DNA from 2 places in the Microtetraspora malaysiensis genome. Region 1 is predicted to be linked to the other one. Evidence: riboswitches for the same ligand, from Rfam matches in the RefSeq annotation. Region 1 holds a riboswitch; the other holds the start of a gene.
The links. Region 1 has a riboswitch for thiamine pyrophosphate ahead of ACQP1V_RS00640 (purine-cytosine permease family protein). Riboswitches for the same ligand answer to the same signal wherever they lie in the genome.

Region 1 (7,271 bases):
TCGACGTGCCCGGCCTTGCCCTTCGCGAACAGCGCGTACAGCGCGCCGTACGGCCGTCCGCCGACGGCGGCGATGCCGACCGCGACGGTGTGCAGCCCGGGGAGCCGGGCCCAGACGAGGTCCTCCAGGCCCGCGGGGCTGGTCTCAAGCAGGACCGTCTTCCCGGTGCGCAGCAGCTTGCCGACCAGGCTGGTGTGCAGGTCGGCGGTGACGCCGCGCAGCTCGGACGGGATGTGGTGGCCGCTGACGAGCCGCAGCCGCCCACCCTCGATCAGCACGAAGCCGCCGGCGTCCGCGCCGGTGAGCTCGGTGAGGCTGCCCGCGATCCGGTCGAGCACGACCGGCAGGTCGAGCGCGGCGTTGATGTCGGCGACGACGTCGGTCAGCCGCCGGACCAGCCGGGCCCGGCGCGCCGCCCGCGCCGCCTCGTCGTCCTCGGCGAGGTGGTAGACGCTGACGTATCCGAGCAGCGTCCCGCTGTCGCTCCGCAGCGCGTTGGTGTCGGCGCGGACCTCCAGGAGGCGGCCGTCGCGATGGAAACGCCTGGTCCGCAGCGACACCTGGCCGCCGGTGCGCACGCGTTCCATGACGGCGTTGTGCTCGGCCATCAGCTCGGCCGGGACGATCGGGGCCCGCCGGCCCATGAGCTCCTCCGCCGTCCAGCCGAACAGCCGCTCCGCCGCGGGGTTCCATCCGAGGACGGAGAGATCACGGTCCAGGGCCACGATGGCGTCGGGGGAGCTGGCGACGGCAGCCCGCGCTATGCCGTCCTCGTAGTCGCTCCTGTCCTCACCCACTCCCCCATGGTGCCCCCTTTCCCTCTCTGATCTTGAGGTTTTGCATCCGATACGCTTCGCATACGCACTGAGAGGAAGTGGGGCGCATGTCCACAGCCGACCTCGAAGCCCTGCTGCGAGTGACCGCGCGGGGATACGTGGGGGAGTCCCCGCCCGAGGTCGCCTTCGGCACCGTGGACGCCCCGGTGGGCCGCCTCACGCTCGCCGCCACCGGGCGCGGCGTCCTGGCGTGCAGCTACGAGGACGAGCACGCCGTCTACGGCCGCATCCACCGGGACGTCAGCTCGTTCATCGGCCCTGATCCGCGCCGTCTTGATCCGGTGCGCCGGGAGCTCGACGCGTACTTCGAGGGACGGCTGCGGACCTTCTCCTCGTCCGTGGACCTCCAGCTCGTCTCCGCGTTCGGGCGGACCGTCGTCCAGATGATGGCCGCCGTGCCGTACGGACAGGTCACGACTTATCAGAACATCGCGGAACGGATCGGGCGGCCGCAGGCGCTCCGCGCGATCGCCAACGCGCTCGGCGCGAACCCGGTGTGCCTGCTCTTCCCCTGCCACCGCGCGATCGAGGCGCCCGGCGTGCTCGGCGGGTACGCCGGAGGCCCCGCGGCGAAGGAGGAACTGCTCCGCCTGGAGGGCGCCCTCGCCTGACCTGGGAATGTGTTTGCGAGTTGCAGGGATTTGTCCCGCTTTGTCGCGGAAATTGTCACGGACAGGCGGGACCCCACGGGCACGCTCGACGCCGGACGGCACAAGCCGTTCCGGTTTTTCATGACACCCGGGAAATGGTCGAAACCACCGCCTGAAATCACGTGACCGGAAGGTGTACGGCATGGCGAATGTGGACACCGCGCGGAATACCCGCCAAGCGGACAAGTCGGTTCCCTCCACGGCCGAGCAGGCGAGCACCGGGAAAATGCCCGCATCATCCAGGGCGACGGGCGAATTCCGCCCTCTGGAAATGGAGGCGCGGCTGCGGGACACCCTGGAGATCGGCGGCCTGTGGACCCGCGACGCGAAGGCACCCACCTACGAGGAACTACGGCCCTACGGACCGCGGGAAACCTCTGGATTCCCCGTATACAAGGACCTGGAACAGCGGCTGCTGAACGCCGCCGAGCACCCCGACCCGGAAATCGCGCACGTCATGGCCACGTGCGCGGCCTACGCCTATTCCGGACCCGAGACGGTCTCGATGATCATGGCGAGAATGGGCCTCGAAGACAACCAGTGCCGGATGATCCAGGCGTCCGTGGACGCGATGGGGATTCATTCGACCGCTTTTCTCATCCAGAGCAAGAGCGGCCGGGTCGCCATTCTCTGTTACCGGGGCGCCGAGCCGTCCGACTTCGCCCACCGGCTGACCTCGACGGACCGCGAGCCCGAGCGGATCGCGTACCGGGCCTGCCATCCGTCGGCCACCGTCCACGCGGGCATCTACCGCAACGTACGAGCGACCAGGTACGAGGTCATGAACGCCCTGCGGAACGCCTCCGACCGCCACTCGGTGCGTGCCTCGCTGCCGAACGGCTCCCCGGGGATCGACCTCGGGCGTGTGGACGGGCGGCTTGAGGCCCTCTACATCACCGGGCACGGCCACGGCGGGGCGATGGCCGCGCTCATGGGCGTGATGATCCGGCGGGAGCGGAAGTACCGGGAGGCGCTCGGCGACCACCTGCGCGCCGTCTACACGTTCGGTCAGCCCATGATCGGCGACAGGCGGTTCGCCGAGGCGTGCGACCGCGACGACTTCCTCCGCGAGAACGTCGTCCGCTACATCTACGACCGGGACGTCGTTCCGCACCTTCCGCCCGCGGCCTCGGGGCCTTTCCGGCACTTCGGCCGGGAGTACCGCTACGAGATCCCGCACCTCCGCAACGTCATGGCGGGCGCGCTCGGCCGTCCCGAGTCGCACCTGCCGGGCCGGGCCGGCGTGTGGCGCATCGCCGGGCACCATGCCGGGCAGTTGCCGCACCTGCTGGGGGTAGCGATCACCGCGCCGGCGTTCGTGGCCCGCGCGGTCCCGATGGCCCGGTCGCTCCCCGCCGTCCACTCGATCGACGACCACCTGCCGCATCACTACGTCTCGGCCCTCACCCCGCCCGGGGTGCAGAACGAGTTCGGCGACTGATCGAACGTGCCGGGGCTCCGGGCGGGGTGGCGCCCGGAGCCCCGGCGGGCGTTCACCGGCCGTGCCGTACGGACCGGGCGGCGGCCAGGCGGGCGAGCAGGCCGGTCGCGAGCATCGTCAGGGCCGACACCAGGAACGCGGCCAGCGCGGCATTCATCCACGGCTGGTGGCCGAACCCGATCGCGTCCCGGACCCGCGCCCACACGCCGTCCCACCACGCGACGGTCGGGGTGACCGTGACGATCCAGTACGCGGCGAAGCCGAGAACCCATGGGGGCAGGGTCAGCCAGCGCAGCGGCGCGTCCTTGGCCATGTTCCACCGGGCCGCCCCGCCGAGCAGGAAGTAGTCCACGGCGAGTACGGCGAACATCGGGACGAACACCGCGCCGATCACGCTGAGGAACGCGCCGTACGAGTTCACGTCGGCGAAGAGGGCGATGGCGATGGTCAGGACGCCGATCGACACCGAGATGATCCGCCGGTCCACCCGGGGCGCGAAGTTCTGGATCGAGACGGACGTGGAGTAGACGTTGGCGAACGACTGATCCACCTCGCGCAGCACCAGCATGCCGAAGAAGAGCGCGCCGAGCGGCGCCGCGACGAACGGCTCCCAGACCTTGTCGGCGTCGTTCCCGACCAGGGCCAGGGCCGCGATGCCGAGCGCCAGGCAGGCCACCTGGGCCACGGTGTAGCCGCCGACGATGCCCGTGAAGGCGCCCGAGCTCGACCGCGAGTGCCGGGCGTAGTCGGCCGCGACCGGCACCCACGAGACCGACAGCGCGATCACGTAGTCGACGGCGGGCGCGAACGCGTCCCACGACCCCGCGTCCAGCGACGGCGCGCGGCTGAACAGCGCGACCGACAGCCACACCATCGAGACGATCACGCCGACCGTGACGTACCGCCTGAGCAGCCGGAGCGCGCCGAGGGGACGGATCGTCAGCGCGATGGTCAGCGCCCCGGCCGCGACCACCCAGACCTCGTACGGCACCGCGTCGCCGAAGATCGCCTCGGCGCCGGTGGCGACCACCCAGAGCTCGAACGCCCCCCATCCGAGGAGCTGGACGATGTTGAGCACGGTCGGCGCGTATGACAGCCGCGCGCCGAACAGCCCCCTGAGCAGCACCATCGCGGGCTGCCCGGTGCGCGCCCCGGGGATGGCGGCGAGCCCGACCATGGCGGTGCCGATCAGACTGCCGACGACCGCCGCCAGGATGGCCCCGGTGAAGGTCAGCGGCTTGCCGCCCAGCGGGTCGAGGAGGAACAGCGCCCCCGAGAAGCCGAGAAGGCTGACGCCGAGATTGGCCCAGAAGGCGCCCTGGTCGAGCGCTCCGAGGGTTTTCGGAGCCTCCTCCTCAAGGGTGAGGGGGGCTTCCACATCGTCGAAGACGGCAGGCGCCATCACACGCTCCCTACGCCGGCATTATCCGGACAGGTTCATGCGGTCGGCGGCGCGCCTCGTCAAGGAGCCGCCCTCTCAGCCCGGTTACGCCCGAGCTCCCGCGCTATCGAGTTGTCGTCCCGGATTATGACATTGATGGGCGAAATGTCCAATGCCCGCGCGAGCCCCATCCATCATCACGGCGCCCAACCATCACGCGAGGGGCGCGGCGGTGTCCGGACTGAGGAACGAATGGACTGAGGAACGAGCGACGCCGCGAGGGGCGCGGCGGTGTCTGGACTGAGGAACGAGCGGGGAGCGAGGGACGAGCGACTCCGAGTGACGAGGGAAGACATCGCCTGAGGGCGCACCGAGCCGCGCGAGCGGAGCGAGCGCAAATAGACACAGAGACGAGGGAAGACATCGCCTGAAGGCGCCCCGAGCCCGCCGAGCCGGAGGCGCGGCAATTAAACGCAGCTCAGGCCACGAACGGCGTTCCCCCGTCGTCGTTCACCATGGGGAGGCCGGCGGTGGCCCATGACTGCATGCCGCCGTCCACGTTGATCGCCTCGCGTCCGATGTGGTTGAGCCAGGCTGCCGCGTGGGCGGAGCGACCACCAAGCCGGCAGATCACATAGATCGGACCGTCCGGCAGCTCGCCGACCCGGCCCTGCAACTCACCAAGGGGGATGTGGCACGCGTTCGGCGCGTGCCCGGCCCGCCATTCGTCCGGCTCGCGAACGTCGAGCAGGTACGCCCCGTCCGGCAGGGATTTCACGTCGATCTCAGGGAACGTCATACCGTCCATTTTTCCAGCTGTGCCGCGTTGAAGGGCACGCTCCGCCATCCGGGAGCTCCCGGCAGAATCCGGGCGCGACGTGCGGGCTCGCCAGGACGGCACGAGCCCGCACGCGGTCAGAAGAACGACGGGACCCGGGCGCCGACGCCTGTCCGGGCGCGGCGGCCAAAGGCGCGCCACACCCATACCTGGGCCGCGACCATGACCGGCACGCAGGGCAGGAGCACCAGTGTGAGCACGCCCAGCGTGCCCGACGGGGCCACATGGTCGAGCAGCCACGGGGCGGCGACGACCAGCGGCACCGCCACCGGCACCGCCGCCAGGGCCGCGGAGCCGAGCAGCGCCCGGCCGGTACGGCCCGGCCCGCCCGCCCGCCACGCGGCGAACCTGCGCCCATGGATCGCGAACACCCCGACGACCACCGCCGCGTAGCCCACCCCGAGTGGGGTGAGCACCGGACCGCCCTGGACGAGGGCGGCCAGGGCCAGCCCCCAGGTGAGGGCCAGCCCGTACGAGCCGACGCAGAGGGCGCCGTCCCAGAACGCCCGCCAGGCCCGGCCGTCGAGCCTGCGCCGGAACCACAGCCCGGCGTCGCGGATCACCCAGGACACGAGCAGCCCGACGACCAGGGGATACAGGGCGAACAGCGTCTCGCCCTCCAGGTGGGGGAACGCGCCGAACAGCACGCCCGCCACCGCGACCAGCCACACCTCACCGGCCAGGACGAACGGCGCCATGCCCGCCACCAGCCGGTCCCGTTCCTCCCTGGTACGGCCCAGCACGGGCAGCAGCATCCCGATCCCGATGTCGAAGCCCTCCAGGGCGAAATAGCCGATCAGCAGCAGCGCGAACACGCCGAGCCAGAGGATGTCCATCGTGCTCTCCTAGAAAGGCGGCCTGGGGGGCGGGGGCTAGAGGGTCAGCGCGGGGGCGGACGCGGCGGGGTCGGGCCGCCCGGGGTCACCGAGGGTCGCCGCGGCCGGGCCGCGCCGTACCGTGCGGGCGATGAGCGCGTAGTCGATCACGGCGAGCAGGCCGAGCACGGCGGTGAAGGCGACGAAGGACGCGGTGATCATGCCGGGGGTGAGCCCGGGGGACATGGCGTCCTTCACGGTCAGCCGGCCGTACACGATCCACGGCTGGCGGCCGATCTCGCGGACCAGCCAGCCGAGGATCGCCGCGATGAACGGCATCGGGGTCATGAGCATGAGCAGCGGGTGGATCCACCGCCAGCGGGCCAACCAGTCGCGGAAGAGCAGCGGGGTCAGGACGAACAGCACACCGAACACGGCCAGCTCGCCGATGAGGATCATGAAGCCCAGCGACGTTCCGACGACCACGTTCCCGTCGAACTTGCCCGGCTGGACCCGCCCGACCGGGCCGAACTGGGCGAAACCGAAGCCCACCGCGACCAGGGTGCCGACGAGCGCCCCCACCACGCCGACGCGCAGCGAGCGGACGAAGAACTCCCTCTCGCGGGTGCGGCGGAAGAGCTGGTACGCGCTGGCCCCGATGATGACGGAGCTGCCGGTGAACAGCCCCGCGCCGAGCACGTGGGGCAGCGCGAACACGAGCGTGGGGTTGGTGAGCAGCGCGCCGAAGTCGGTCAGCACGAGGTGGTCGCCGCGCACCTCGGCCCCCGCCGGGTTCTGCAGGAACGAGTTCGCGACCAAGACCCAGAACGCGGACGCGTACGCCGTCAGGGTGACCAGCCAGATGCAGGCCAGGTGGAGCCATCGGGGCAGCCGGCCCCAGCCGAAGATCCACAGGCCGAGGAAGGTGGACTCCAGGAAGAAGGCTCCCATCGTCTCGACCGCGAGCGGCGCGCCGAAGACGTCTCCCGCGTACCGGGAGAGCCCGCTCCAGCTCAGCCCGAACTGGAACTCCATCACCAGGCCGGTGAAGACGCCCAGCGCGTAGTTGATCACATAGATCTGGCCCCAGAAGCGGGCCATCCGCTCAAAGACCGGCTTTCCGGTGATGACATGCCGCGTCTGGATGATCGCAACAAGGGGGGCCAGGCCCAGAGTGAGCACGACGAACAGGAAGTGCAGGACCCCAGTCACCGCGAACTGCGCCCGTGCCAGATCGAGCACATTCATGTTCCCACTCCCTTGTTATGCCTTCCTACATATAGAGAGCCTACATGTAGGATGACAAGAAC
Region 2 (7,271 bases), 3.6 Mb from region 1:
GACGTCGTCGAGGTCGCGCCCGAACTCGACGGCGCCATCGACGCTCTGGAGTCGATGGACGACGTCAAGCACCTGGACGTGCGGCTGAACCGGCTGCGGCGCTGGCACACCGCGGGGCTGCTGTGCATCGGGGACGCCGCCCACGCCATGTCGCCGGTCGGCGGCGTCGGCATCAACCTGGCCGTCCAGGACGCCGTGGCCGCCGCCCGGCTGCTCGCCGCCCCGCTCAGGCGGCACCGCGTCACCGGCCGCGACCTGGACGCGGTGCGCCGCCGGCGCCTCCTGCCCACCGCCGTCACCCAGGGTCTGCAGAGGCTCCTGCACCGGCGCGTGATGGAGCCGGTCCTCGACGACCGGCCCCTCGCTCCGCCCAAGCTGCTCCTGGCCCTGCTCGCGGCCGTGCCGGCTCTGTCGGCCGTGCCCGCGTACATCATCGGGGTGGGCGTCCGCCCCGAGCGCGCCCCCGTCTTCGCCCGCCGGGCGCCGAGGAAGCCCCGCCGTTCCGGCTGAAGCCCCGCGTTATGCCCGTAAGCGATATTTGCTCCGGTTGTCGCTCATGCGGCGCGGCTCCGATGGCATCCTGGAGAGCCGACGATCACGAGGAGATCAGCGATGGCGCACCCTCTCGACACGCAGGTCGCCCTCAGGCGTACCCCACTCGCCGCGGACGAGAGGGCCCGAGCCGTGGCGGGATTCACCCCCTTGGTCACCGAGCACCTCGTCGCCGGCGGCCGGTTCAGGGTGAGCGCCGACACCCCGGAGCTGGTGGAGGTGTTCCAGGAGGTCGCCCGCAGGGTGGGGGACATGCTCGGCCGGCCGGTGGTCAGCTACGCCAACGGCAGGTACATGATGATCACCTTCGGTCAGGAGGGGATCCCGGGCGGCGCGGACGAGGGCGTCCGCTCGGTCGAGGGCTGATCAGTCACGTCGTCACCGTCCCGGCCGACGCGTCCGTCGAGCCGCCCCGGGCCTTTCCGTCCCGAAAGTGGGTGTTCGCCACTACGCGATAGCTTTGCCGGTCGTGGATGGAATCTTGGGCACGTTGGCCTCCGCGGTGGGGATGTTCGCCGGTACGAACGTCGACGACATCATCGTGTTGACGGTCCTGTTCCTGTCGTCGCGGGCCGGTGGCGCGCCCAGGACGTGGCAGATCTGGACCGGCCAGTATCTCGGCGTCGCGGCGTTGGTCCTGGTGTCGGTGGTGGCCGCGCTGGGGCTGACCATCGTGCCGGACGACTACGTCGGCCTGCTGGGCCTGGTGCCCTTCGGGCTCGGGATATGGGCGTTGGTCAGGGCGCTACGCGCTCGGGCCGACGGGAGCGACGGCCCCGCCCCGGCGGTGGCGTCCGGGCTGGCGTCGGTGATCGGGGTGACGGTCGCGAACGGCGCCGACAACATCTCGGTCTACACGCCGGTCTTCCGCGCCGTCGGCGTCGGCCCGACGATTCTGACCATCGCCGTGTTCGCGGCAGGGGTGGCGGTCTGGTGCCTGGTGGGCGCCTGGCTGGGCTCGCACACGAAGGTCGTTGCGGTGATTGAGCGCCACGGGCAGTGGATCGTCCCGCTGGTGTTCATGGCCATCGGGGCGTTCATCGTGCTGGAGTCCGGCGCGCTGGGGAAGATCCTCTGACCGCGAGGTTCTGACGGCGGCCCCTCTGCGGCGGGGTGCTCAGCCCAGAACAGACCGCCGCCTCGCGGGCGGCGCGGCCGATCACCAGTGGGCCAGCTCCAGTACGGCGATGCCGGTCAGGACGGTGACGGCGGCGGTGACCCGCAGGACGCCCAATCGCTCCCGGAAGATCAGCGTGCCGTGGAGCGCCTGCACGCGGCGACCCGCGTCCTCGTCGTCGGAGCCGGGCTGTCCGGCGCCGTGGCCGCGGACGCCGCCTACCGCCTGCGGGCCCTCGGCTCCGTCGCGGACGCCCCGCTTGACCCGATCACGGCCCAGTTGGCCGCCGGCCAGCTCCCGGCGTCCGCCTCCTGCCTGGCCATCAGCCACACCGGCGCGACCCGCAGCACGGTGGACGCCGCCCGCCGCGCCCGCCAGGGAGGCGCGAGCGTCATCGCGCTCACCAGCTACGCCCACTCTCCGCTGAGCGAGACCAGCACCGTCACACTTGTCGCCGGCGGGCAGGACCTCGTCTTCGGGCTGGAAACCGTCGCCAGCCGCCTGGCCCACCTCGCCGTCGTGGACGCGCTGACTCTGACCCTGCTCTCCCTGCGCGGCGCCACCGCCGAACAGGCACTGCGTCTGTCGGCCGACGTCACGGCCGACCACGCGTACTGACACCGCACCGTTCACCTGGACGTCCGGGCCGGGTTGGGCCGGAGCGCGCCTCCCCGGTCATGGCGCCGCGTCGCCCTGGCGTTCTTCGGTCGTGCCGCTCCACAACATGCGCATCTCGGGGCTGGTCTCCAGGACTTCGGCGAGGCTGCCCTGCGCCTCGACCCGTCCCCGCGCCATGACGACGATGTGGTCGGCCTGGTCGAGCACGGTCCGCCGGTGGGGACACCACGAGGTGCACGGTTCGAGCCGCATTGGTGTTCCGCGGCCAGGCCGTATCGCGTTGAATGAAGTGCCGGCAAGCGGCGTCCATGATCGTCGCGGCACCGTCGCGCTGTCAAGCGCCTCTCGAATTTGACGGAGAAAAGCAGTCGCCAATAGTCACCGGGAACGGGAACTGCTATTCCAGGTAAATATCGCCGGGCTTTTATCGTGGGTGCCTTGAGGGCGTTTTGCCGGTGGCGGTCGTTGGTCGGCGTTGCGGGCCGAGAAGTCCGGTCCGAACGTTTCCGTCGATCACGTGCGGGCCGCTGTGTTCCCCGGTCTGCTCGACGGGAGCAGGTCCGGCCTGGGCGACGACGAGGTCGTAGATCGACCTCGTTCGGTGCTCTGTTACGGTTGCTCGTGACGCGGGGTGCCCGGGAGCCGGGCTGAGATCACACCCGTCGAACCTGATCTAGTTCGCACTAGCGAAGGGACGTCATCGTTGACTGCCATCCCCAAGGTGTTGTCGATCGCCGGCACCGACCCCAGCGGCGGCGCGGGCATCCAGGCCGACCTGAAGGCCTTCTCCGCGCTCGGCGGCTACGGCATGGCGGTGATCACCGGCCTGGTCGCGCAGACGACCACCGGTGTACGCGAGATCCTCGAGGTGCCCGCCGCGTTCGTCGAGTCCCAGTTGGACACGCTGCTGACCGACGTCCCGGCGGACGCGGTGAAGATCGGCATGCTGGAGGAGGCCGCGGTCGTCCGGGCGGTGGCCGCGGCGCTGGACCGGTTCTCGCCCCCGTATGTGGTGCTCGACCCGGTGATGGTGGCCAAGAGCGGCGACCGGCTGCTGGCGCAGGACGCGGTGGCCGCGCTGCGCGAGGAGCTCCTGCCCCGTGTCGACCTGATCACGCCGAACCTGCCCGAGGCCGCGGACCTGCTGGACGAGCCCCAGGCAGTCGGCGTCGAGGAGATGCGCGAGCAGGTCAAGCGGCTGCACGCGCTGGGGGCGCGGCGGGTGCTGCTCAAGGGCGGCCACCTCGACGGCGACGTCTGCGTGGACGTCTTCAGCGAAGGGGACGGCGCGATCGAGCTCTCCGCGCCGCGCGTCGCGACCCGCAACACCCACGGCACCGGCTGCACCCTGTCCGCGGCGATCGCGGCGCTGCGGCCGCGTCATGCGGACTGGCTCGCCGCCGTTCGCGAGGCCAAGGAGTACCTGACCGGCGCGCTGCGCGCCGCCGACACCCTGGGCGTCGGCCACGGCCGCGGCCCGGTCCACCACTTCCACGCCGTCTGGTGATCCCGGGCGACTGGCCTCCCACCTGGGAAGCCAGCCGGTGCCGGGGCGATGGGCCGAGGGGCGCCGGTGACCGGATCGTTCCGGTACGAGGCCAGATCGGGCCTGCCGTACCGGCATCGGCGCTGGTCAGAATAGGGGACATGAGCCGAGCGCTGATCGTGATCGATGTCCAGGAGTCCTTCCGTGCCCGCCCCCTCTGGGAGCAGATCGCCAACCCGAAGATCGCGGATCCGGTCAACCGGCTGGTCCGCCTCGCCCGCGCCAACGGCGACCTGGTGGTCTGGGTGCTGCACGCCGAACCCGGCAGCGGTGACGTGTTCGACCCGGCCCTCGGACACGTGCGCCTGCTCGACGAGCTGGAGCAGCCGCAGCCCGGCGAGCCGGTGCTGCGCAAGACGTCCCACAACGCCTTCACCACCACCAACCTGCAACAGCTGCTGACCGGGGCGGGCGTACGCGAGCTGCTGGTCTGCGGGATCCGCACGGAGCAGTGTGTGGAGACCACCACCCGGGTGGGCAGTGACCTCGGCTACCGGATGGTCTTCGTCACCGACGCCACCACGACGAACCCGATCGGTGAGCTGGGCGCCGACGCGATCATCGAGCGTACGGAGGCGGTCCTCCGCGACCGCTTCGCCCGGATCGCCACGGTAGCCGAACTGGAGGCGGAGCTGGGAGCATCCGAGGCGTGAGCCGTGTCGTCTTCGTCCTGCTGCCCGGTGTCCACCTGCTCGATCTGGCCGGGCCGGCCCAGGTCTTCAGTACGGCGGCGGACTTCGGGCAGCCCTACCAGCTCAGTTACGTCGCCGAGCAGGAGCAGGTGCGCACCGCGCAGGGCCTGCCCCTGATCGCGGACATCGAGTGGCCGGAGCTGGGCCCCGACGATCTGGTCGTGGTGCCGGGCTGGCGGGCGCCCACACTGCGTGGCGGGCCGGAGCTGAGCCCGGCCGCGCTGGAGCGGGTGCGCGCGCACCACGCCGCCGGCGGCACCGTCGCGAGCGTCTGCGCCGGGGCGGAGGCGCTGGGCCAAGCGGGGCTGCTGAACGGGCGCCGCTGCACCACGCACCACGAACTCCAGGACGAGTTGGCGGCCCGGCATCCCCGGGCGATCGTGGTGCGGGACGTGCTGTTCACCGCCGACGACGGGGTGGTGACCTCGGCGGGCATCGCGAGCGGCATCGACCTGACGCTGCACCTGCTGGCCGTCAGGCACGGCCCGGCACTCGCCGCCCAGGTGGCGAGGGCCATGGTCGTCTACGCCCGCCGCAACGGCCACGAGCCGCAGGCCAGCGCCATGCTGCGGCACCGCTCCCACCTGGACGACACCGTCCACCGCGTACAGGACCTCATCGACGCGCGGTTCGCCGAGCCGCTGCCGCTCGCCCACCTGGCCACCTCCGCCGGCGTGAGCGAACGCACCCTGACCCGGCTGTTCGCCCGCGCCACCGGCGGGCTCACCCCGCTGCGCTACCAGCAGGCGCTGCGACTGGAACGTGCGGAGCACCTGGTCAGCCGTGGCACGACGGTGGAGACCGCTGCGCGCGAGGTGGGGTTCGAAGATGCCCGGATGCTGCGCCGTCTCCGCGCCCGAGTGCCCTTCTGACAATGGCTCCCCCGGTCAGAGGCCGATCACGACGTGGGCGTGCCACATCCCGGACTCGCGGCCGAACCGCAGTCCCTCGCGGCTGATCGGCGCGGGTGACTCGCCGGCGCGGCCGACCGTCTCCAGCGGGACGGTCGCCAATCGCATCTCGACCTGCCCCTCGGTGGCGCCGGTTCGTTCGTCGATCGACACGTCCACCGCCACCCGGCCGGACCTCTCGACCTCGCGGACGACCTCGTCCAGCAGCGTGATGAGCAGCTCTTCGTCGGTCTCCTCGGCCAGGGCGATGGTGTCGCAGTGGTCCGGGACCGCGTCGCCGACGTCGGCGAAGGTCTCCACCAGTGCCCGTGCCGCTTCGGCCAGGCATTCCTCGCGGCCGTCCGCCCACGCCTCCAGCGCGATGCCGGCGGTGTGGGGGACCACCCGGTGCCCCCTGCTCACGCTGTCCACCCCTTCTTCGGCCGCGTTCGGCACGTCGGGCCCGATCCGCGGATACGAGACTTCACGGATCAGACGAACACGCGCTGGGAGACGATGCCGGTCCCGACGTTCTTCCCGAACGCGGCTCCCACATCATGCTCGGGCCAGAGGTCGAAGTGCTGACCAGGCTGGAGATATTCGCTCGCCTGGTCGTCCGTCACGAGGATGGTGACCAGGCGGTCCTTGTCACCGGGGACCAGCGGTTCGTCGTCGTCGGTCGTGATCGCCGTTTCGAACAGGTGGCTACGGATCTTGGTCCCTTCGCGGCGGCGTACGTGGACCACCAGCGAGTGCGTGGGGCTGAGTAATTCGTGTTTCAGTCCTCCTTCCTCCGGGCGTAGCAGCGTTATCAAAGTTCTGACCTTGTATCTCCTCATTGTTTCTACGACCTTTTCTGAACGATGTGCGTGTGCTGTTTTCGCTGGCGTCCCCTTTGGTTTCGGCGTCCCGGCCGTTTTGGCGGGGAGTGGTTCGGCGGGCCATATTTCATTAATTCAAACTATACGCCGCGTTGATTCGGTGACGATTACGGGCCCGGTGGAGAGCGGACGATGCCGGATGGGGGCTGATCGCTGAGTGATGCGGCGTGCGCGACCGCCGGGGAGTCGCGCGCCTGTGATCGACCTCACGCGGCCCGGCCGTCACACGGCCCACGGGCGTGCCGTCTTTATGCATAGTTCACAGACGGAGGACGAGGCCTCATGTTCACCAAGGATGAGAACCCCATGCAACAGCCCGGGGCGGCCCCACGGCGGCGAGGGTTACGCCGCGCGCTGAAGGCGGTCGCCGCGCTGATGGTTGTGGTGGTCGCGGCGCTCCTGGTCGTGGCGTACGCGTGGCAGCCACCCGAGGAGCGGGATTTCCGCTCGTCCTGGTCGGCGGAGTCGCGCTTCGTCGACACGCCCGTGGCCCGCTTCCACTACACCAAGACCGGGAACGGCTCGCCCGTTGTGCTGCTCCCCGGTGGCACGCTGTGGATCTACACCTATCGCGACACCATCCCCGCCCTCGCCGGCGATCACACCGTGTACGCGGTCGACCTGCCTGGATACGGATACACGAGCGTCCACGACGAGGGTTTCGGCTATGACGTGCGGGCGATGACCGATGCTCTCGGCTCATTCATGGACGCCGTCGGCGTGCCGCGGGCGTCCGTGGTCGCCCATTCGCTGAACGGTTCCGTTGCGCTGTACCTCGCCGAGACCCGTCCCGAACGCGTGGGAAAGCTGATCCTGATGGCGCCCCTGGGGCTGGACGCGCCAGGCAACGCCAATCTCGAAATGATGCGTGTGCCCGTGATCGGCGAGGCGGTGACCAAGCTGATGGGCAGATCGACCTTCGCCTCAGGCCTGTCGGGGGCCTACGCGCACAGTGAACGGATGACCTCCAGGGTC

Region 2: it holds a riboswitch for thiamine pyrophosphate, as region 1 does, so the genes downstream of both, thiD (bifunctional hydroxymethylpyrimidine kinase/phosphomethylpyrimidine kinase) here and ACQP1V_RS00640 (purine-cytosine permease family protein) in region 1, are expected to answer to the same signal.

What each region holds. Positions count from the first base shown of each region.
Region 1 is NZ_CP191998.1:118,350-125,620, reverse strand. Features, by position in the region: gene ACQP1V_RS00655 (PAS domain S-box protein) at 1-797, opposite strand, end outside; gene ACQP1V_RS00650 (methylated-DNA--[protein]-cysteine S-methyltransferase) at 884-1,447, shown strand; gene ACQP1V_RS00645 (lipase family protein) at 1,629-2,927, shown strand; gene ACQP1V_RS00640 (purine-cytosine permease family protein) at 2,980-4,329, opposite strand; TPP riboswitch at 4,320-4,441, opposite strand; gene ACQP1V_RS00635 (rhodanese-like domain-containing protein) at 4,787-5,116, opposite strand; gene ACQP1V_RS00630 (cytochrome d ubiquinol oxidase subunit II) at 5,224-5,982, opposite strand; gene ACQP1V_RS00625 (cytochrome ubiquinol oxidase subunit I) at 6,019-7,209, opposite strand.
Region 2 is NZ_CP191998.1:3,765,676-3,772,946, forward strand. Features, by position in the region: gene ACQP1V_RS17805 (FAD-dependent oxidoreductase) at 1-510, shown strand, start outside; gene ACQP1V_RS17810 (hypothetical protein) at 613-918, shown strand; gene ACQP1V_RS17815 (cadmium resistance transporter) at 1,022-1,630, shown strand; gene ACQP1V_RS17820 (SIS domain-containing protein) at 1,811-2,287, shown strand; gene ACQP1V_RS17825 (hypothetical protein) at 2,345-2,539, opposite strand; TPP riboswitch at 2,905-2,999, shown strand; gene thiD (bifunctional hydroxymethylpyrimidine kinase/phosphomethylpyrimidine kinase) at 2,991-3,794, shown strand; gene ACQP1V_RS17835 (cysteine hydrolase family protein) at 3,935-4,486, shown strand; gene ACQP1V_RS17840 (GlxA family transcriptional regulator) at 4,483-5,397, shown strand; gene ACQP1V_RS17845 (archease) at 5,413-5,838, opposite strand; gene ACQP1V_RS17850 (hypothetical protein) at 5,907-6,254, opposite strand; gene ACQP1V_RS17855 (alpha/beta fold hydrolase) at 6,579-7,271, shown strand, end outside.